DNA from 2 places in the Microbispora bryophytorum genome. Region 1 is predicted to be linked to the other one. Evidence: riboswitches for the same ligand, from Rfam matches in the RefSeq annotation. Region 1 holds a riboswitch; the other holds the start of a gene.
The links. A riboswitch is a leader RNA that binds a small molecule or an ion and turns the genes downstream of it on or off. The one in region 1 is predicted to bind glycine.
Positions count from the first base shown of each region.

Region 2: linked by a shared signal. The riboswitch ahead of gcvP (aminomethyl-transferring glycine dehydrogenase) and the one ahead of gcvT (glycine cleavage system aminomethyltransferase GcvT) in region 1 are both predicted to bind glycine.

Region 1 is NZ_JBICTF010000009.1:31,094-41,072, forward strand. It holds gene ACGFIB_RS27535 (aldehyde dehydrogenase family protein) at 1-771, shown strand, start outside; gene ACGFIB_RS27540 (3-oxoacyl-ACP reductase) at 776-1,540, shown strand; gene ACGFIB_RS27545 (gamma-glutamyl-gamma-aminobutyrate hydrolase family protein) at 1,552-2,259, shown strand; gene ACGFIB_RS27550 (AfsR/SARP family transcriptional regulator) at 2,605-3,477, shown strand; glycine riboswitch at 3,577-3,674, shown strand; glycine riboswitch at 3,675-3,770, shown strand; gene gcvT (glycine cleavage system aminomethyltransferase GcvT) at 3,812-4,903, shown strand; gene gcvH (glycine cleavage system protein GcvH) at 4,900-5,292, shown strand; gene ACGFIB_RS27565 (L-serine ammonia-lyase) at 5,326-6,699, shown strand; gene ACGFIB_RS27570 (hypothetical protein) at 6,898-8,385, shown strand; gene ACGFIB_RS27575 (hypothetical protein) at 8,314-8,805, opposite strand; gene ACGFIB_RS27580 (DUF6286 domain-containing protein) at 8,807-9,523, opposite strand; gene ACGFIB_RS27585 (amino acid deaminase/aldolase) at 9,725-9,979, shown strand, end outside.
Region 2 is NZ_JBICTF010000005.1:171,381-181,359, reverse strand. It holds gene ACGFIB_RS18170 (hypothetical protein) at 22-444, shown strand; gene ACGFIB_RS18165 (hypothetical protein) at 526-1,068, opposite strand; gene gcvP (aminomethyl-transferring glycine dehydrogenase) at 1,160-3,985, opposite strand; glycine riboswitch at 4,168-4,260, opposite strand; gene ACGFIB_RS18155 (LuxR C-terminal-related transcriptional regulator) at 4,283-4,795, opposite strand; partial or broken gene ACGFIB_RS18150 (histidine kinase) at 5,134-5,700, opposite strand; gene ACGFIB_RS18145 (hypothetical protein) at 6,864-7,589, shown strand; gene ACGFIB_RS18140 (MerR family transcriptional regulator) at 7,622-8,239, opposite strand; gene ACGFIB_RS18135 (bifunctional nuclease family protein) at 8,395-8,865, opposite strand; gene ftsR (transcriptional regulator FtsR) at 8,942-9,598, opposite strand; gene ACGFIB_RS18125 (FHA domain-containing protein) at 9,618-9,979, opposite strand, start outside.

The DNA.
Region 1 (9,979 bases):
CGGAAGATCGTGTTCACCGGCTCGACCGAGGTCGGGAGACTGATCGGCGCCAAGGCCGCGGAGCAGGTCAAACGGGTGACGCTGGAGCTGGGCGGCAAGAGCGCCAACATCGTCTTCGCCGACGCCGACCTCGACAAGGCCGCGGCCTCGGCGCCCATGGCGGTCTTCGACAACTCCGGCCAGGACTGCTGCGCCCGCTCGCGCATCCTGGTGGAGCGCTCCGTCTACGACGACTTCCTCGTGCGCCTGTCGCAGGCGGTGCGGGAGGTGAAGGTCGGCGACCCGAACGACCCCGCGAGCCAGATGGGCCCGCTGATCAGCGCCGAGCACCGGGAGCGCGTCGCGTCGTTCGTCGACCAGGCCGACGTGTACGCCGCCGGGTCCTGCCCGAGCGGACCCGGCTACTGGTTCCCGCCCACCCTGCTGGCCGGGTCGTCCTCGTCCTCGGAGTCCTTCCGCAGGGCGTTCACCGAGGAGATCTTCGGACCCGTGGTGACCGTCGTGCCGTTCGAGGACGAGGCCGACGCCGTACGGATCGCCAACGACACGGCGTACGGCCTGTCGGGGTCGATCTGGACCCGCGACGTGGGCCGGGCGCTGCGGGTGGCGCGGGCCGTCGAGGCGGGCAACCTGTCGGTCAACTCGCACTCCAGCGTCCGCTACTGGACCCCGTTCGGCGGCTTCAAGCAATCGGGCCTCGGGCGGGAGCTCGGCCCCGACGCCCTGTCGGCCTTCACCGAGACCAAGAACGTCTTCATCTCCACGGAGTAGAACAATGCAGCGTTTGCAGGACCGCGTCGCCGTCATCACCGGGGCGGGCAGCGGCATCGGGCTGGCCACGGCCCACCGGTTCGCCCAGGAGGGCGCCAAGGTCGTGGTGGCCGACCTCGACGAGGAGGCCGGCGCGAAGGCGGCCGGTGAGGTCGGCGGCCTGTTCGTCAAGGCCGACGTGGCGAACGAGGACGACGTGGCCCGGATGTACCGGACCGCGTTCGAGGAGTTCGGCAGCGTCGACATCGCGTTCAACAACGCGGGCATCTCGCCGCCGGACGACGACTCCATCCTGGAGACCGGCATCGACGCCTGGCGCCGGGTGCAGGAGGTCAACCTCACCAGCGTCTACCTGTGCTGCAGGCACGCCATCCCGTACATGCAGCGGCAGGGCAAGGGCTCGATCATCAACACCGCGTCGTTCGTCGCGGTGATGGGCTCGGCCACCTCGCAGATCTCCTACACCGCCTCCAAGGGCGGCGTGCTCGCGATGAGCCGGGAGCTGGGCGTCCAGTTCGCCCGCGAGGGCATCCGGGTCAACGCGCTGTGCCCCGGACCGGTGGACACCCCGCTGCTGCGGGAGCTGTTCGCCAAGGACCCCGAGCGCGCCCAGCGCCGCCTGGTCCACGTGCCGATCGGCCGCTTCGCCCGGGCCGAGGAGATCGCCGCGGCGGTCGCGTTCCTCGCCTCCGACGACGCGTCGTTCATCACCGCCTCGGAGTTCCTGGTCGACGGCGGCATCTCCGGCGCGTACGTCACTCCGCTGTAAGGGGTAAGCCCATGGCTCGTCCCGTGATCGGCGTGACGTGCTACGTCGAGCCGGCGAGGTTCACCGTCTGGGAGATGACGGCGGCGCTGCTGCCGTACATGTACGTCGACCACATCGCGCGGGCGGGCGGCCAGCCGGTCATCCTGCCGCCCGCCGGGGAGCCGGCCGCGCTGGCCGGGCGGCTGGACGGGCTGATCATCGCGGGCGGGGGCGACATCGACCCCGCCCGCTACGGCGCGCCGCCCGCCGAACAGACCGGATATGTCCGGGAGTTCCGCGACGAGGCGGAGTTCGGGCTGATGGAGGCCGCCCTGCGCACCGGCCTGCCGTTCCTCGGCATCTGCCGGGGCCTGCAGGTGCTCAACGTGGCGCTGGGCGGCACCCTCCACCAGCACCTGCCCGACGTGGTCGGGCACACCGCCCACTCCCCCGCCCCCGGGACGTTCGGCCGCCTCCCTGTACGGCTCTCGCCGGGGTTGGCCGAGATCTACGGCGGCGAGGACCTCACCCCCGCCCACTATCACCACCAGGCGATCGACCGCCTGGCCGGCGGGCTGGAGGTCACCGCCCGCTCCGACGACGACACGATCGAGGCCGTCGCGGTCACGGACGCGGCGTTCGCCCTGGCCGTCCAGTGGCACCCGGAGGCCGACGAGGACGGCCCGCTGTTCCACGCCCTGGTCACCGCCGCCGGCCGGCGTCGCCCCGGTCGCGCTTGAGCGGTCCGATCGCGCTTGAGCGGCCCGGCCACCCGCCCGGCGCACCGAGGCCGGGCCCCGCGTGCTCCCGGCCTGCTCCCGCGGCCGGAGGCGGCGCCGCGACGACCCGGTGAGCGCCGGAATCGATCATTGACCATCGCGTAATCGGCGTCGCACTCTCACTCCGCCGGCATGGACAGTCGGCGAGAGCATGATCTGAAACCGATTTCATTTGGGTTATCGGGCGTATCGGCGCGCACGGGGCAGGGCATTGCGGCCGCGAGAGCGGAGTTTATGGGGTTCCGCAGCGGCCGACATAGAAACGGCGTATTTTTGACGAAAGCCGCCGGGGAGAGATATGGTCAAATGGCGATCAAAGCCGCATCGTCGGCGCGTTCACGCTGCTTTCATGCGAGGGGAACCGTGTTTTACGCCGTGCTCGGACCGTTCCTGGCCATGAAACCTTCAGGGGATGTCATCGCCGGGCTCGCTCCGAGGCACCGGCAACTCCTCGCATTGTTCCTGCTCAATCCCAATATCGCGGTTCACCGGGACCGGCTCATCGATCTGTTGTGGAATGGCCGCCCCACTAAATCAGCGCCGCGGAATCTTACCACCTACATCGCACAGGTGCGGCGACGCCTCTCGCCGCGCGACCCCGACATTTCTCCGCTGCACACCCTGGACGGCGGCTACCTTCTTTCCGTCCCGTCGGGATCCGTGGATGCTGCAGTATTCAACCATTTCGCGGAACAGGCCAGAATCGCTCGCGAGAATGGCGATTACCACAATGCGGCGAGGATGTTCGAGAACGCGCTGAGCCTCTGGCGGGGCGACGCCCTGCCCGCGATGCGGCACGTGGACGAGCTGTCCGCCTGGGCCGAACGGCTCGACGAGGACCGGCGCGCGGTGACCGAAGACCTCTTCGACGTACGGCTGGCGCTCGGGCACCATCACGAGATCGTCGGCGGCCTGGCGCAGTGGGCACGGCGCCACCCGCTGCGCGAACGGCCGCACCGGCAGCTCATGCTGGCGCTGCATCGCTCGGGCCGCACCCACGACGCCTCGGCGTCCTATCAGCGACTGCGCCGGACCCTGGTCGACCGCCTCGGCACCGAGCCGTCCCCCGACACCCAGGCCCTCCACCAGCGGATCCTCACCGGCGACGACCTTCCGTCCGCTCTGACGCGTCTGTGCGCGGCGCATCGGCCGTCACGCGAGTGCGATCGCAGGTCGTGACGAGAGCCCCGCGAGGACCGGATACCCCGATCGGGGAAATCGGGGCGAACCTGCCGGTTACGGGGATGGCGGCGAACCACTAGGCTTGCAGGACACCAGTGATCCCGCGCGGGAGAGCGTCCTGGCATCCGGTCAGGGCCCCTGAAGGAGCAAGCCCTCCCCGCGAACCTCTCAAGGCAAAGGACCGTGCGGGCCAGGTGACCTCTGGAAAGAAGGCCGGAAGGCCTCGCCGAAGGTGAAAGTCCGGTAAAGATCGGACGAAGCTCTCAGGCGCCGATGACAGAGGGGGAGGATGCCCGATGTCAAACGCAGCATCCGTCCTTCCGAGGTGCGCATGTCCCGATCCACCCCGCTGCGCGGGGTCCACGAAAGTCTGGGCGCGACCCTGACCGACTTCGCGGGCTGGCAGATGCCCCTGCGTTACGGCAGTGAGTCGGCCGAGCACAACGCGGTGCGCACGGCCGCGGGGCTGTTCGACCTGTCCCACATGGGAGAGATCTTCGTCGTCGGCGCACAGGCGGGCGAGGCGCTCGACCGCGCCCTCGTGGGCCACCTCAGCGTCCTCGCGCCCGGCCGCGCCCGCTACACGATGATCGTGAACGAGACCGGCGGCATCCTCGACGATCTCATCGTCTACCGCCTCGACGAGGACCGGTACATGGTCGTCGCCAACGCCTCCAACTACGCCCTCGTCGCCCGTGAGCTCGCCGACCGCGTCCGCGGCCACGACGCGCGGGTGACCGACCGGTCGGACGAGTACGCGCTGGTCGCCGTGCAGGGCCCGCGCGCCGCCGGGATCCTGGCCGCGCTGACCGACGCCGACCTCGACGATCTGAAGTACTACGCCATCGTCCCCGGCGTCGTCGCGGGCGCGCCCGCCCTGATCGCGCGCACCGGATACACCGGCGAGGACGGCTTCGAGCTCTTCGTGGCGAACGAGCACGCCGTGCCGCTGTGGAACGCCCTCGCCGAGGCGGGCAAGGACGCCGGGCTCGTCCCCGCAGGGCTCTCGGCCCGCGACACGCTGCGCCTGGAAGCCGGCATGCCGCTCTACGGCAACGAGCTGAGCGCCGCGATCACGCCGTTCGACGCCGGCCTCGGCCGGGTCGTCCGCTTCGACAAACCCGGCGACTTCGTGGGCAAGGCCGCCCTCGAACGGGCAGCGGAGAACGGCACCAGGCGGCGCCTGGTCGGGCTCGCCGCGCTCGGCCGCCGCGTGCCCCGCCACGGCTACCCCGTCACCCGGGAGGGCGCCGTCGTCGGCGAGGTGACCAGCGGCGCTCCGTCGCAGTCCCTCGGCCGCCCGATCGCCATGGCGTACGTCGACGAGGGCGCCCTGGACAAGGGTGGCCTGGCCGTGGACATCCGGGGCAGCCAAGAACCGGTCGACGTCGTCGATCTGCCTTTCTACAGGAGGAGCAAGTGAGCACCATTCCGGACGACCTGAGCTACACCAAGGAACACGAGTGGGTGGCCGGGATCGAGGACGGCCTCACCGTGACGGTGGGCATCACCGCGTACGCCGCCGAGCAGCTCGGCGACGTGGTTTTCGTGGAGGTGCACGCGGAGGCCGGCTCGACGGTCGCGGCCGGCGACACGGTCGGCGAGGTGGAGTCCACCAAGTCCGTGAGCGACATCTTCGCGCCGGTCGGCGGTGAGGTCGTCGAGATCAACCCCGCCGTCGTGGACGACCCCTCGCTGGTCAACTCCGACCCGTACGGCGAGGGCTGGCTGTTCCGCGTGCGCGTGGAGCAGGAGCCGGACGACCTGCTGTCGGCCGCGGAGTACACCGCGCTGACCTCCGGCGAGTCCTGACGGCCACCGGAGACGTGTGAAAGGCGACGGTCAATGGCGATCAGCGTCTTCGACCTGTTCAAGGTGGGGATCGGGCCGTCCAGCTCGCACACGGGCGGCCCGATGGCGGCGGCGCACAGGTTCGCCCGCGGGCTGCACCGGGACGGGCTGCTGGAGAAGGTCACCCGGGTCGAGGCCGTCCTGTACGGCTCGCTCGGGCTGACCGGCAAGGGCCACGGCAGTGACAAGGCGGTCCTGCTGGGCCTGTCCGGCGACAAGCCCGAACTGGTCGACGTCGACACCGTCGACGAACGACTGGCGGCGATGCGGGCGAGCGGCACGGTCACCCTGTACGGCGTGCAGGAGATCCCGTTCGTGGTCGGCGAGCACCTCGTCTTCGAGCGCAGGCTGTCGCTCCCCCACCACCCGAACGGCATGCGGTTCACGGCGTACGCCGGCGACGCGGTGCTGCGCGAGAAGGTGTACTACTCGGTCGGCGGCGGCTTCGTGGTGGACGAGAACGCCACCGGCGCCGACCGGATCAAGCCCGATGACACGGCGCTGCCGTACGCCTTCACGACCGCGCACGAACTGCTCGCGCACTGCGCGGAGACCGGCCTGTCGATCTCCGGCCTGATGATGGAGAACGAGAAGGCCTTCGGCCGTACGGAGGAGGAGATCCGGGATCGCCTGCTGCACCTGTGGGCGGTCATGGCCGAGTGCGTACGGCGCGGCACCAGCCGCGAGGGCGTCCTGCCGGGCGGCCTCAAGGTTCGCCGCCGGGCCCACCAGCTGCACCGGCGGCTGCAGGGTGAAACCGACGGGACCGACCCGCTGCGGGCGATGGACTGGGTCACGCTGTTCGCGCTGGCCGTCAACGAGGAGAACGCCGCGGGCGGCCGGATCGTCACCGCGCCGACCAACGGCGCCGCCGGTATCGTCCCGGCCGTTCTGTCGTACTACATGCGTTTCCTCCCGGGTTCCGGTGAGGACGGCGTCGTCCGTTTCCTTCTCACCGCGGGCGCGATCGGCGTGCTGTTCAAGGAGAACGCCTCCATCTCCGGCGCGGAGGTGGGCTGCCAGGGCGAGGTCGGCTCGGCCTGCTCGATGGCGGCGGCGGGCCTCACCGAGGCGCTCGGCGGGACGCCGGAGCAGGTCGAGAACGCCGCCGAGATCGGCATCGAGCACAACCTCGGCCTGACCTGCGACCCGATCGGCGGGCTCGTCCAGATCCCGTGCATCGAGCGCAACGCCGTCGCCTCGATCAAGGCGATCGCCGCCGCCCGCATCGCGCTGCGCGGCGACGGCCGCCACTTCGTGTCGCTGGACAAGGCGATCAAGACGATGCGCGACACCGGCAGGGACATGCTCGACAAATACAAGGAGACCTCGCGCGGCGGCCTCGCCGTCAACGTCATCGAGTGCTGACCCCCCACCCCCGCCGTGATCTTGTAATTTGTCGCAGGCGATGCCCCTCACCTGCACCGGAACCCTTCGTGATCATGCAGAAAATCGGCGAGCACCCACCTCACCTGCCGTGGAACCGTTCGTGATCATGCACGCGGGCAGAACGTCGGCCGGAGCCAATAAGGTGGTGACTTCCCCGGCGAGGAGGAGGGCCGTCACGTGAGGTGGCGCGAGGCGCTGCGCCCGCATCGGGCGTTCCTGGTCGTGCTGGTCGCGGGCGTCGCACTGCGCGCGCTCGCCGTGCTCGGCTACCGGCCCGCGTTGTGGTTCTGGGCCGATTCCTTCGCCTACCTCAGCTCGGCCCTCGACCTGCGGCCGCTGCCCTCGCGGCCGTCCGGCTACTCGCTGTTCCTGGCGGCGCTGAGCCCGCTGGGAAGTATCACCGCCGTCGTGATCGTCCAGCACCTGCTCGGTCTCGGCATGGCCGTCTGCGTCTACGCGGTGCTGCGCCGGCGGACACGGCTGCCGGGCTGGGGAGCGGCGCTGGCGGCGGCGCCGGTGCTGCTCGACGTCCACCAGATCCAGCTCGAACACCTCATCATGGCGGACCTGCTGTTCACCGCACTGGTCGTGGCCGCCGTGACGATCCTGTTGTGGCGCCCTCGCCCGGGCGCGTGGTCCGTCGTCGCGGCGCTGCTGCTGCTCGGATGCGCCACGGTCACCCGCACCCTCGGGCTGCCCCTGATCGCGCTGGCGCTGCTGCCGGTGCTGTTCGCCGGACGCTGGAGGACCGCCCTCGCCGGACTCGCCGCCGCGTCCGCCGTGCTCGGCGGGTACGCCGTCTGGTTCCACGACGCCCACGGGTCGTACGGGATGGGCGGCAGCAGCACGTGGCTGTGGTCGCGCACGATGACCTTCGCCGACTGCTCGGTCATGAAGCCGCCGAAGGAACTGGCGGTGCTGTGCCCGTCGGGGCCCCGGCTCGCCGCGCCCGCCTACATCTGGGCCGCCGACTCGCCCATCCAGCGGGTGAAGAAGGACAAGGACCGGCTGGCGAGCGAGTTCGCCTCGCTGGCGATCCGCAGCCAGCCCCTCGACTTCCTGGCGACCGGGCTGCACGACGCCATGTGGGCGTTCGAATGGGACCGGAAGGTCTACCCCGCCCCGGGTACGCAGAGCGCGTACGTGTTCCCCGCCTCGGTGAAGCCGTTCACCTCCAAGGTGGCCTCCGGCGGCCGTACGGCCGGTGAGCTGACCACCGCCTACCAGGGAAGCTCCGGGGACACGAAGGTGGTCGAGCCGTTCGCGGGATGGCTGCGCGCCTACCAGGAGCAGGGCTTCCTGCGCGGGCCGCTGCTGGCGGCGATCCTGCTGGCCGGGCTCGCCGGGCTGGTGACCAGGCGGTGGTCGGCGCTGCTGCCCTGGGCCGCGGCGGCGGCCCTGCTTCTGCTGCCGCCCCTGATCGCCGCCTTCGACCACCGCTATGTGGTGCCCGTCGTGCCGCTCGCCTGCCTGGCCGCCGGGCTCGCCCTCGGCACGGGCGCGACCGCCGCGCCGTGGCGCGCGGAGGGCAGATCAGGGGACAAATCAGAGGGCAGATCAGGGGGGCGGTCAGGGAGGGGGTCAGGGAGGCGGTCAGCGGCGGCGGACATGCAGGCGAACGACCGCAAGCGCGTCGTCGCGGCCGACCGCGCGGCGAACGCGTGAGATCGCCGACTCGTCCAGCCGCCTGATCACCTGCCGCACGTCGGCCGACCGCCGCAGCGACACCGAAATCCGCACCCTGCCGTCGCGTACGAGCCTGACCGAGATGTGGCCGATCCCGTCGATCCCCTTCAGCGCCACGCCGAGCATGGCGATGCCGGCGCCGGTGCGGCTGCCGACCCGGCCCCAGCCGAGCGCCAGGAAGAGCCAGCGGGTCGCGACCAGCGCGAGCACCATGGCCGCCCCGGCCAGCAGGGGCAGCGCCCACGGCTTCCCGTCGGCCACCCTCCCGTCGGCCACGCTCGCGTCGATCAGGGCCACGCCCGGCCGCCCGCGCACGGCGGTCAGCAGGCCGAGACCCCCCGCGACCAGCGCGAGGCCCACCAGCAGGAGCCCGACGCGGTTTCCCCAACGCGGACGCACCTCAGCCCCCTCTCCTGCGCAGCCGTACGACCACCTCCTGGCGGGACCGGACGCCGAGGCCCGACAGCCGGTCCCCGACCGCCGCGCCGACCTCGCGCAGCAGGGCGCCGGTCGTGTCCGCGTCGGCCACCACGGCGACCTCGATCCGCCTGCGGAGGATGTGGACGCCGGCCCGCCGGACGTGCTCGACCTCACGGGCCGAGGCGGCGAGCGTCCGGCGCAGACCGGCGCGGGTCAGTCCCATCGCGAGCAGCGGATCCCGGCATTCCAGGGGCATGAGCCGGGGACGGCCGGGAACGAGCGCGAGGGCCACCAGTCCCGCCCCGCACACGACCATGCCGATCGCGGCGGCGGGGACGACCGGGTCGCCCGTCGTGAGGTTCAGCAGCCGGGACGGCAGCCGCCAGGGCGGCAGCATGCCAAGCATGACGGCGACGACCACGGCGGTGAGCACCCAGCCGAGCAGGGCGATCACCACGGCGACCATGACAGCGGCCGGAGTCCGGGCCGGCCGCAGGACGCGTACCGCGCTCCGCCGGCCCGCCGCAGCGCCCCTGTCGCCTGTGTCGCCTGTGTCGCTTCCGGCGCCCTCGACATCCGCGCCCCTGGCGCCCTTGCCGCCGCTGCCACCCTTGGTGCCCTTGGCGCCCGAGTCGCTTCCGGCGCCCTGCTCGCTCCTCGCCGACGAACCCGCCAGGATTCCCTGCACGACGCTCATCAGCCGTTCACCCTTCCCGCTCACCGTGCCGGGTCCGCTCGGTAGTCACCTCACCATGGGTACACGGAGCGGTGACGGGACGGGCGGGTCACCCGCCGCCTTGCGCGATCATGGCGGCGCCACTGCGGAGTTTTTGCCCGGGCCCGGTTAACGTGAACCGCGCTCATGTGTTTCCGGGCGGCGCCGTACTAGGCTGCGCCCATGGACGACCGACAGCGTCTCGACCAGGCGACGGCCCACCTTGAGCCGCCCTTCGCCGTCCTCGACATGGACGCGCTCCGGTCGAACGCGGCCACCATGGTGCGCCGGGCCCGGGGCAAGCCGATCCGGGTGGCCAGCAAGTCGATCCGCTGCCGGGCCGTGCTCGAACGGATCCTGGCCATGGACGGCGTCTCCGGCGTCATGGCCTTCACGCTGCCCGAGGCGCTGTGGCTGGTCTCCACCGGCCTGCGGGAC
Region 2 (9,979 bases), on a different contig from region 1:
GGAAGGGGCCAGAATGTCACAGTGACGGACATCACATCGCAGCAGCCGCCGCCCGCGACCGGGCGCCCCGTTCCTCCGCCGCTTCCTCCGCCGTCGGCGGCCTCCTCGACCCGCGAGGACCTGCGCGCCGTCATGGCGGCCCGTCGTGACCTCGGCCCCGAGTACGAGGACGCGCTGGTGGACTCGTTCCTCGACAAGCTCGACGTCGAGATCGCCGCACGAATACGCAACGAGGTGGCGGCCCAGCTGCGTCACCAGCCGCCCGGCCCCGTGGTCAAGCAGAGGGACGGCGCCGTGGGCGTGGCCATGGGGTCGCTGGCCCTGGGCATCCCCCTGACCGGGATCGCGGTGGGAAACGCGAACCTCCCGGGCCTGCTCCTGTCCTGGGGCGGGATCATCGCGGTCAACTTCGCCTACGCCGTCAGCCGCCGCTCCCAGCGCTGACGTCCGGGCGCTGACGTCCGGGCGCTGACGTCCGGGCGCTGACATCCGGCCCGTCGGTTCACCGCCGCCGGCTGAGCGTCCTCAGCCGGCCGCGCCGGCCTCCATCCCGGGACGGACGTCCCGGCCCAGGCGCAGCAGCACCTGCTCGGCGAGCGCGGGATCGGGATGGTCGAGGCCGTAGCGCCACACGGTCTCCGCGTCGGCGTCGCGGCCCCGCAGCGGCAGCGTGCGGGCCAGCAGTTCGATCGCGAGCGCGCCGGTGCCGGCGTCGGCCCCCTCCTGACGGCTGTCCTCCACGGCTCCGGCGAACTGCGCGCACGCCATCTCCAGGTGCGCCATGCCGAGCAGCACCCGCAGCCGCGCCGGGTCGGCCACCGCGCTGACCGACAGCGCCTCAAGCAGGACGTCGGCGGCCCGCTCGGGCTCGCCGTCCTCCAGCAGCCGCTCGGCCATCCGCTCGACCACGACGGACAGACCCTCGCCGGCCTCGCCGCGGTCCGGCGCGTCCTCGTCCGCGGCGAGTTCCGCGAAGATCGCGGCCGCGCCGTCGAGGTCGCCGCCTTCGGCGAGCCGGCGCGCGTGGTCGAGCCGGTCGGACCGCCGCCCGGAATCGATGGCCGTCATACAGGGGCCTCGCATGGTCGCAGGTGATGAGAAACGATCACCGCGATCTTAACGAGACCGGCCGCCGGGCGGGGCCGACATACCCAACTGATCAGTCCTCGTAGGCCTCCAGGGGCGGGCAGGAGCAGACGAGGTTGCGGTCGCCGTACGCCTGGTCGATGCGGCGCACCGGCGACCAGTACTTGTCGTCGCGCAGGCCGGGAACCGGGTAGGCGGCCACCGCCCGCGAGTACGGGTGGGTCCACTCGCCGACGGTGAGGCACTCGGCCGTGTGCGGAGCGTTGCGGAGCGGGTTGTCGGTCGCGTCGTACTCTCCCGACGCCACCTTCGCGATCTCGCCCCGGATGGCGATCATCGCGTCGGCGAAGCGGTCGAGCTCGGCCAGGTCCTCGCTCTCGGTCGGCTCGATCATGAGCGTGCCGGCGACGGGGAACGACATCGTGGGCGCGTGGAAGCCGTAGTCGATCAGCCGCTTGGCCACGTCGTCCACCGTGACGCCGGTCTCCTTGGTGATCTGGCGAAGGTCGACGATGCACTCGTGGGCGACGAGGCCGTCCTTGCCGGTGTAGAGCACCGGGTAGTGCGGCGACAGCCGCCGGGCCAGGTAGTTGGCCGACAGGATCGCCTGCTCGGTGGCCTGCCGCAGCCCGTCGGCGCCCATCATCCTGACGTACGCCCACGAGATCGGCAGGATGCCCGCCGAGCCGTACGGCGCGGCCGAGACGTGCGCCGGCAGGTGCTCGGCGAGGTGGGCCTTGACCGCGACCGGGCCGACGCCGGGACCACCGCCGCCGTGCGGGATGCAGAAGGTCTTGTGCAGGTTCAGGTGGGAGACGTCCGCGCCGAACTCGCCCAGCTTGGCCAGGCCCACCAGCGCGTTGAGGTTGGCCCCGTCGACGTAGACCTGCCCGCCGGCCTCGTGCACCCGCTCGCAGATCTCGACGATCGTCTCCTCGTACACCCCGTGGGTGGACGGGTAGGTCACCATGATCGCGGCGAGCGCGTCGCGGTGCTTGCCGATCTTGACGGCGAGATCGGCCAGGTCGACGTTGCCGCTTTCGTCGCAGGCCACCACGACGACCCGCATGCCCGCCATGACGGCGCTGGCGGCGTTGGTGCCGTGCGCGGAGGACGGGATGAGGCACACGTCGCGGCTACCCTCGCCCCTGGAGCGATGGTAGGACCTGATGGCCAGCAGCCCGGCGAACTCGCCCTGGGAGCCCGCGTTCGGCTGGATCGACACCCGGTCGTAGCCGGTGACCTCGGCCAGCCAGCCCTCCAGCGTCGCGATCAGCTCGGCGTACCCCTCGGCCTGCTCCACCGGCGCGAACGGGTGGATGGACGCGAACTCCGGCCAGGTGATGGGCTCCATCTCGGTGGTCGCGTTGAGCTTCATCGTGCAGGAGCCCAGCGGGATCATCGAGCGGTCGAGCGCGATGTCCTTGTCCTGCAGCCGCCGCAGGTAGCGCAGCATCGCCGTCTCGGACCGGTGGGAGTGGAACACCGGGTGGGTGAGGAAGTCCGAGGTCCGGTGGAGGTCGGCCGGAAACGCGTCGGAGGTCACCCGGTCGAGGTCCTCGACCACGAGGTCGGGCGCGCCGAACGCCGCCCAGACCGCCCGCAGGTGGTCCGTGGTGGTCTTCTCGTCGCAGGCGACGCCGACGTGGTCGTCGCCGGCCAGGCGCAGGTTCACGCCCCGCTCCGCGGCGGCGGCCACGACCTCGGCGGCCCGGCCGGGCACGCGGGCGAGCACGGTGTCGAAGAACTCGTCGTGGACGACCTCCACGCCGCCCTCGCGCAGCCCGGCTGCCAGGACGGCCGCGTACCGGTGCGCCCGCTGGGCGATCCTCCTGAGACCGTCCGGGCCGTGGTAGACGGCGTACATCGAGGCCATGACGGCGAGCAGGACCTGCGCGGTGCAGATGTTGCTGGTGGCCTTCTCCCGCCGGATGTGCTGCTCGCGGGTCTGCAGGGCCAGCCGGTAGGCCGTGCGGCCGTCGGCATCCACCGAGACGCCGACCAGGCGGCCCGGCATCTGCCGCTGCAGGCCCTCGCGGACGGCCATGTACGCGGCGTGGGGGCCGCCGTAGCCCAGCGGGACACCGAAGCGCTGAGAGGAGCCGACGGCGATGTCGGCGCCCTGCTCGCCCGGAGGCTCCAACAGGGTCAGCGCCAGCAGGTCGGCCGCGGCCACCAGCAGCGCCCCCTGGGCGTGCGCCCGCTCGGCGACCGCGTGGAAGGACGCCACCCGGCCGCTCGCGCCCGGATACTGGACGAGGACCCCGAAGCACTCGGGCAGCTCACCGGCGAGGTCGGACTCCACCAGCGTGATGCCGAGCGGCTCGGCGCGGGTCGCCAGCACGGCCTTGGTCTGCGGCAGCGCGTCGGCGTCCACCACGAACACGTCGGTCTTCGCCTTGCTCGCCCGCCGCGCCAGCGTCATCGCCTCGGCCGCGGCCGTCGCCTCGTCGAGCAGGGACGCACCGGCGACGTCGAGGCCGGTGAGGTCCGACACGACCGTCTGGAAGTTCAGCAGCGCCTCCAGCCGCCCCTGTGAGATCTCCGGCTGGTAGGGCGTGTACGCCGTGTACCACCCGGGGTTCTCCAGCACGTTGCGGAGGACGACACCCGGGGTGATCGTGTCGTGGTATCCGAGGCCGATCATCGGAGTCAGCACCCGGTTGCGGCCGGCGAGGGCGCGCAGCTCGGCCAGGGCCTCGGCCTCCCCCACCGCCGCGGGCAGGTTCAGCGGGCCGCGCGTGCGGATGGCCTCGGGCACGGCCACGGCGAGCAGGTCGGCCACCGACTCGTAGCCGACGGCCTCCAGCATCCGGGCGCGGCCGGCCTCGGAGGGGCCGATATGACGGGTGGCGAAGGGCGGAGCGGAAAGATCGCGAAGTGTGGACCGATCGGTCATGACAGGGGCCTCCTGGGCGGGTCGAGACCTGCGGCGACCGTCCGGCGCCCTGGGTGGCGCGGCCGGTCGTGAAGCGGTCTCCCCCTCTGTCATCGGACCTGAGAGCTTCACCGGGCCGTCGAGCCCGGCTTTCCCCTTCGGTGAGGCGCCGCCTGGCCGGCGGGCCTGCTTTTCAGAGTCGCCTCGTCCGTGCGGTACGGATGCCTGAGAGATTCCGGGGAGGTTTGCTCCTTCGGCGCCCCTGAAATGCCAGGGGTCTCTCCCGCACGAGGTCGTCGGCCGTTCCCACTCTACCGGCTACCCCGGATCGGCCCGACTCGCACCCTGCTCGAGATCGGCGCCGAGACCGGCCTGGCGGGCGCGGACGATGGCCTCGGCCCGGTCGGCGACCGCCAGCTTGGCGAAGATGGCGGTGATGTGGTTGCTCACCGTCTTGCCGCTGATGGCCAGATGCCGGGCGATCGCGGGGTTGGACCGTCCCGCCGCGATGAGGTCGAGGACCTCCCGTTCACGCGCGGTGAGCTCGGGAAAGGGCTCCGGGGCCGGCGCGCGGGAGGCCCCGACGGCGAAGAAGTCGATGATCCGGCGAGCCACGCTCGGGCCGAAGACGGCGTGTCCGGCCGCGACCGAGCGGACCGCCCAGACGATCTCCTCCTGCTTCGCGCCCTTGACCAGGTATCCGAAGGCTCCGGCGCGCATCGCCGCGAACACCGACTCGTCGTCCTCGAACATCGTGAGCACGAGCACCCGGGTGGCGGGCACGGCGCGCACGATGGCCCTGGTGGCCTCCACCCCGTTGACGCCCGGCATGTGCAGGTCCATGACCACGACATCGGGGCGCGTGAGCTGCACCTCACGGCGGGCGGCGTCGCTCCGGCGCCCCCGGAGCCGCTGTCGCTCACCTCAACGTGCAGGGCGTGATCGGCGCGCAGGGAGACCCGGCACGCCGTCGCCCCGCCGTGGCGCAGCGCGTTGGTGACCGCCTCGGTGGCGATGCGATAGGCGGCCACCTCCACCGCGGCGGGCAGCGGCGGCAGGTCGTCCGGGGCGTCGACCGTGACCACGCACCCGGCGTGCTCGCGGCGCCAGGATTGCTGGGCGCGCTGGCGCAGCGCGCCCAGCAGTCCGAGCTCGTCGAGGTCGGGCGGGCGCAGATCGTAGACGAGCCGGCGGATGTCGGCGATCGCGGCAGTCAGGTCGGCGCGCAGGTCGAGCAGGAGCCGCCCGCTCCGCTCGGGGTCGGTGTGACGCAGATTGTGGGCCGCGTCGGCCTTGAGCGTCACCGCGGTGAGCACGGTGCCGAGGCCGTCGTGCAGATCGCGGCGCAGTCGCCGGCGTTCCTCCTCCCGCGCGGCCACGATGCGCGTGCGGGACTCGCCCAGTTGCTCCGACAAACGCACCGCCTGCAGGGCCAGGCCGACCGGGGCGGCCAGCAGTCCCAGGGCCCGCCGGTCCGCGCCGGACAGCCGGCTCTCCCCCGCCCGCAGCCCGACGAGCAGGTCCGCGGGCGGCCCGCCGGCCACCTCCAGCGGCACGGTGTGCCGCAGCCGCGGCGCCCGGCCGTACGTCGCGACCAGCCGCCCGTCGGAGCTGACCGCGGCGTACGGCAGCCGCAGCGCCTCGCACACGGCACGCAAGACCCCGTCCAGGCCGGTGCCGAGCCGCAGGCCGACCCGGGCGGCGGCCGCCGCAGGATCGCGGCGCTGGCCGTACATGACCCGGTCCACCGCGGACTGTACGGCCGAGCGGGCGGGCGCGAAGGCGAGCGCGACGACCGCGGTCGCGATCAGCGGGGTGGCCGACAGCCGGTCCCGCGCCAGCGCGGACAGCCCCGCGACGATGCCCAGGTAGGCCAGCACGACGCCGAGCGTGAGCACCCCGTACACCAGCGACCGGTTGACGATCAGCTCGATGTCGTACAACCCGTGGCGCAGGATCGCCACCGTGGCCGCGGCCGGGATCAGCGGCAGGGTCAGCAGGAACAACACCGGCCCGTCGGTCGTCACGATCCGCTGCGCGTTGAGCGCGGCGAACAGTCCCACCGCCCACAGCAGCCACATCAACTGCAGCCGTGGCACCCCGCGGGACCGGCGGACGCGCAGGACGAGCGCGCCGACAGAGGCCAGCAGCACCAGCGCGTCGGCGGCGGCGAACACCGGAATCAGCCGCTGGGCGACCTCACCCGCGACGACGGGCAGCATCGGCTCCCCCATGGCCAGCCCGTCCCCCGCCAGCCCGGCCACCACGGGCAGGGTCAGGGTGGGCGTGAGCGGCAGGACGGCGAGGGTCGCGACGGCCAGCGGCCGCCAGCGCCGCGACAGCGGCCTGCCGTCGGGAAACAACTGGACGATCAGCGGAAGACAGACGGCCGGCGCCGGGATCCACACGGTGATGCCGAACAGCTCGACCGCCCGCGCCCACCCCTCCGGCAGCCCGACCGCGTCGGTGATCAGCCCGAGGCAGGCCACGCTCAGCGTGTAACAGGCGCCGTACGCCACGAACAGCAGCCCGATGCGGTGCCCGGGGCGGTGGGCGAGCACCAGCGCGCCGAACGCGGTGAAGGTCAGCGCCTGGACGCTGTTGGTCAGCAGGTAGGAGTCGTCGGCCGCGTCGGCGAAGGTGAACCCGCCGAGGAACCACGACACCCACGCCGCCGCCACCACGACGGCCGTGAGGATGAGCACCGCGACCGGACCGGCCCGCCTGACTGCCATGCGCTCATCATCGGACCCCGGCGCTCCCATCGGCCATAGGAGCGTGCTCCCGGATCACGGGGAGCATGGGACCGGAATCGGGACCATGCCCCCACGACGAAGGGAGCGGTCCGCGCCCATCCTCGGACTCGATCGGACAGCTCCCGAACTCTCGGAGGATCATCATGCAGCCGACCATCGACGCCCGCGCCGCCACCACCCCGCAGAAACCGCCGCGGGACGTGCGCGGCTTCTGGCGGGTGCTGCTCGCCGTCGTCGCTCCGCTCCCCATGCTCGGCATGGGTCTCCACTACCTGTTCAGCCCCGTGGACGGCGGCGAGTCGTTCGAGGCCACGGTCGCGGCGTACGCGGCCCACGAGCAGGCCGCGGGCGTGATCCGATGGTTCGCCCTGCCGTTCCTGGTCGGGCTGATCCCGGCCACCTTCGCCGTGGCCTGGGTGGCCCGTCGCGGCGCTCCCAGGCTCACCACGGCGGGCGTCCTCCTCGCGCTGCTCGGCGACCTGGCCGGCTTCCCCTTGATCCGCGGCGGCGACGACCTGGCGTACCTGACAGTGACCAGGCACTTCGACGTGGCGACCATGGCGAGGATTCAGAACGCGCTCGAGGACGACCCCGTACAGCTGGTGGCGAGCCTGCTGTTCATCGTGGGCATCGTCGTCGGCCTGCTACTGCTCGGCCTCGCGCTATCGCGCGGCGGCGCGGCACCGGCCTGGATGGGCCTTCTGCTCGCTGCCGGCGGGTTCACCCATCCGTTCATGCCCGGTCACACCGCGTCGGGCATCGGCCTGCTGATCACGGCCGTGGGCTTCGCCGGCGCGTCCGTCGCCCTGCTGCGTATGCGTAACGACGAGTTCGACCTGCCACCGGCCAGGCCCGGCGCGCGCGCCTGACCGTTCGAGCCCGGTGATAGCCGGGGCATCCGTCAGCCGGTCCTGCGGGCCTTTCTCCGGCGGGCCAGCTCGTCCGACGGATGGTCCCCCTCCGCATCCGGAGCGGCCTCCGCGCGCTCACCCGGAAGCTCGGCCAGCGATCCCTCGACCTCCCGCCACACCCGCCCGAGCGCGATGCCGAACACACCCTGGCCGCCCTGCAGCAGATCGATCACCTCGTCGGCGCTCGTGCACTCGTAGACGCTCACGCCGTCGCTCATCAAGGTGATCTGGGCCAGGTCGTTGACGCCGCGGTCGCGCAGATGCTGAACGGCGGTGCGTATCTGCTGGAGGGAGACCCCCGTGTCCAGAAGACGTTTGACGACCTTCAGGACGAGGATGTCGCGGAAGCTGTACAGTCGCTGGGACCCGGATCCCTGGGCGGCCCTTATCGTCGGGAGCACCAGCTCGGTCCGGGCCCAGTAGTCGAGCTGCCGGTAGGTGATCCCGGCCGCGGCACACGCCGTGGGCCCGCGGTATCCGATGCCCTGAGGCAGCGCCGTCGGCTGCTCGTCGAACAGCAGGCCCTGTTCGCCGGCGCGCTCGCGCGCCGCCTGCCGAACCGGGTCGTGCTGGCCGGCCGACTTACCCTCGCCGCTGCTGACCGCCACTGCGGACCTCCGGCTTTCTCTCATCCCACGGTCTGATCTGGGGGTTCGTGAATTACAACCGTGGTTTCCCTTGCACCGTAGGACCGGGGCCATCGTCAGTCAACGACCCCGTCCGGCGCGTCGTGAAGCGTAATCTCCCGAAATCGTCCGGCACGTCAGCCCGCCCGGCCGAAGTCTTCCGGTGTGATTTTGTCCAGGAACTCGCGAAACTTCTCCACTTCGTCTTCCTGGTCGTCGGGCATGCTCACGCCCGCCTCCTGGATCACGTCCTCACTCGCGTAAATCGTCGCACCCGTACGCAACGCCAGCGCGATCGAGTCCGAAGGACGGGCGCTGACCTCCACACCGTTGGAGAAGACCAGATCGGCGAAGAAGATGCCATCGCGGAGCGCGACGATGTTGACGGTGCGCAACCGCACCCCCAGGGCCTCAAGAACGTCACGGAACAAGTCGTGGGTGAGCGGCCGGGGCGGGGGCTCCTCCGCCTGGGCCAGCGCGATGGCGGTCGCCTCGGTCATCCCGATCCAGATCGGCAGGTACCGATCACCGCTCGCCTCCTTCAGGAGAACGATCGGCTGGTTGGTGGGCATCTCAACGCGAACCCCCACGACCTCCATCTGCAACACGGGCGGCTCCGTCTCAAGCGTCGCGGCATATCACCAGGCATTCAACGTAACACCCACGGAGGTGCGGATGTGCCGGTCACCGCCCCAGAACGCCGCGAACACTCCCACGCAGTAATGCATTGTGCAGTTCCTGGAGAAGTCCGGAGATCTCCCGGGCGGTCTCGTCCGCCTCCGCGATCGCCCCCGGCGCCTTGCGCCGCAGCAGCGGGGCCACCGCCTGCTCGATGAGACCGGTCTCCCGCTCCACCACGGCGCGGACCGCCCTCAGGTGCCGCGCCCGCAGGCCGAACCGCGCCAGCGCCCCCACGCTGCGCGCGACCTCCAGCGCCTCCCCGTCGTAGCGGCGCGCCACGGCCGCGACCAGGCCGAAGCTCTCCATCTCGGTCAGGGTCTCCTCGTCGATGCCGGCGGCCTCGATGAGCTCCTCCCGGCTGAGACGCACGGGCGGGGCGCCGTCGGACACCGCGTGCGGACGGGCCGCCTGCTCGTCCAGCTGATCCTTGATCACACGGAGCGGCAGGTACTGGTCACGCTGCGCACGCAGGATGTACCGCAGGCGCTCGACGTCGTTGTAGGTGAACTTGCGGTAGCCCGACGGGCTCCGCTGGGGCTCGATCAGCCCCTCACCCTCCAGAAACCGGATCTTGGAGACGGTCACGTCCGGGAACTCGACCTGCAGCAGGGCGAGCACCTCCCCGATGCTCATGAACGCCCGTACGGCCTGCGCGCTCATGACTCCTCCTCCTCACCGATCACAGCCCTCCGGGACCACGCGTGAGGAACACCAGCCGGAACTTGCCGATCTGCACCTCGTCGCCGCCCTGCAAGGGGGACTCCTCGATGCGCTCCCGGTTGACGTAGCTGCCGTTGAGGCTGCCCACGTCACGCACGGTGAACTGGCCGCCGCGCCGGTAGAACTCCACGTGCCTCCTGGACACGGTCACATCGTCCAGGAAAATGTCGCTTTCCGGGTGGCGACCCGCCGTAGTGAGGTCGCTGTCGAGCAGAAATCGGCTCCCCGCGTTCGGACCCCGCATGACCACCAGAAGAGCCGTGCCGGGCGGCAACTGCTCGACCGAGGCCCTGTCCGGCAGAAGCGTCTGGCCCGTCTCCG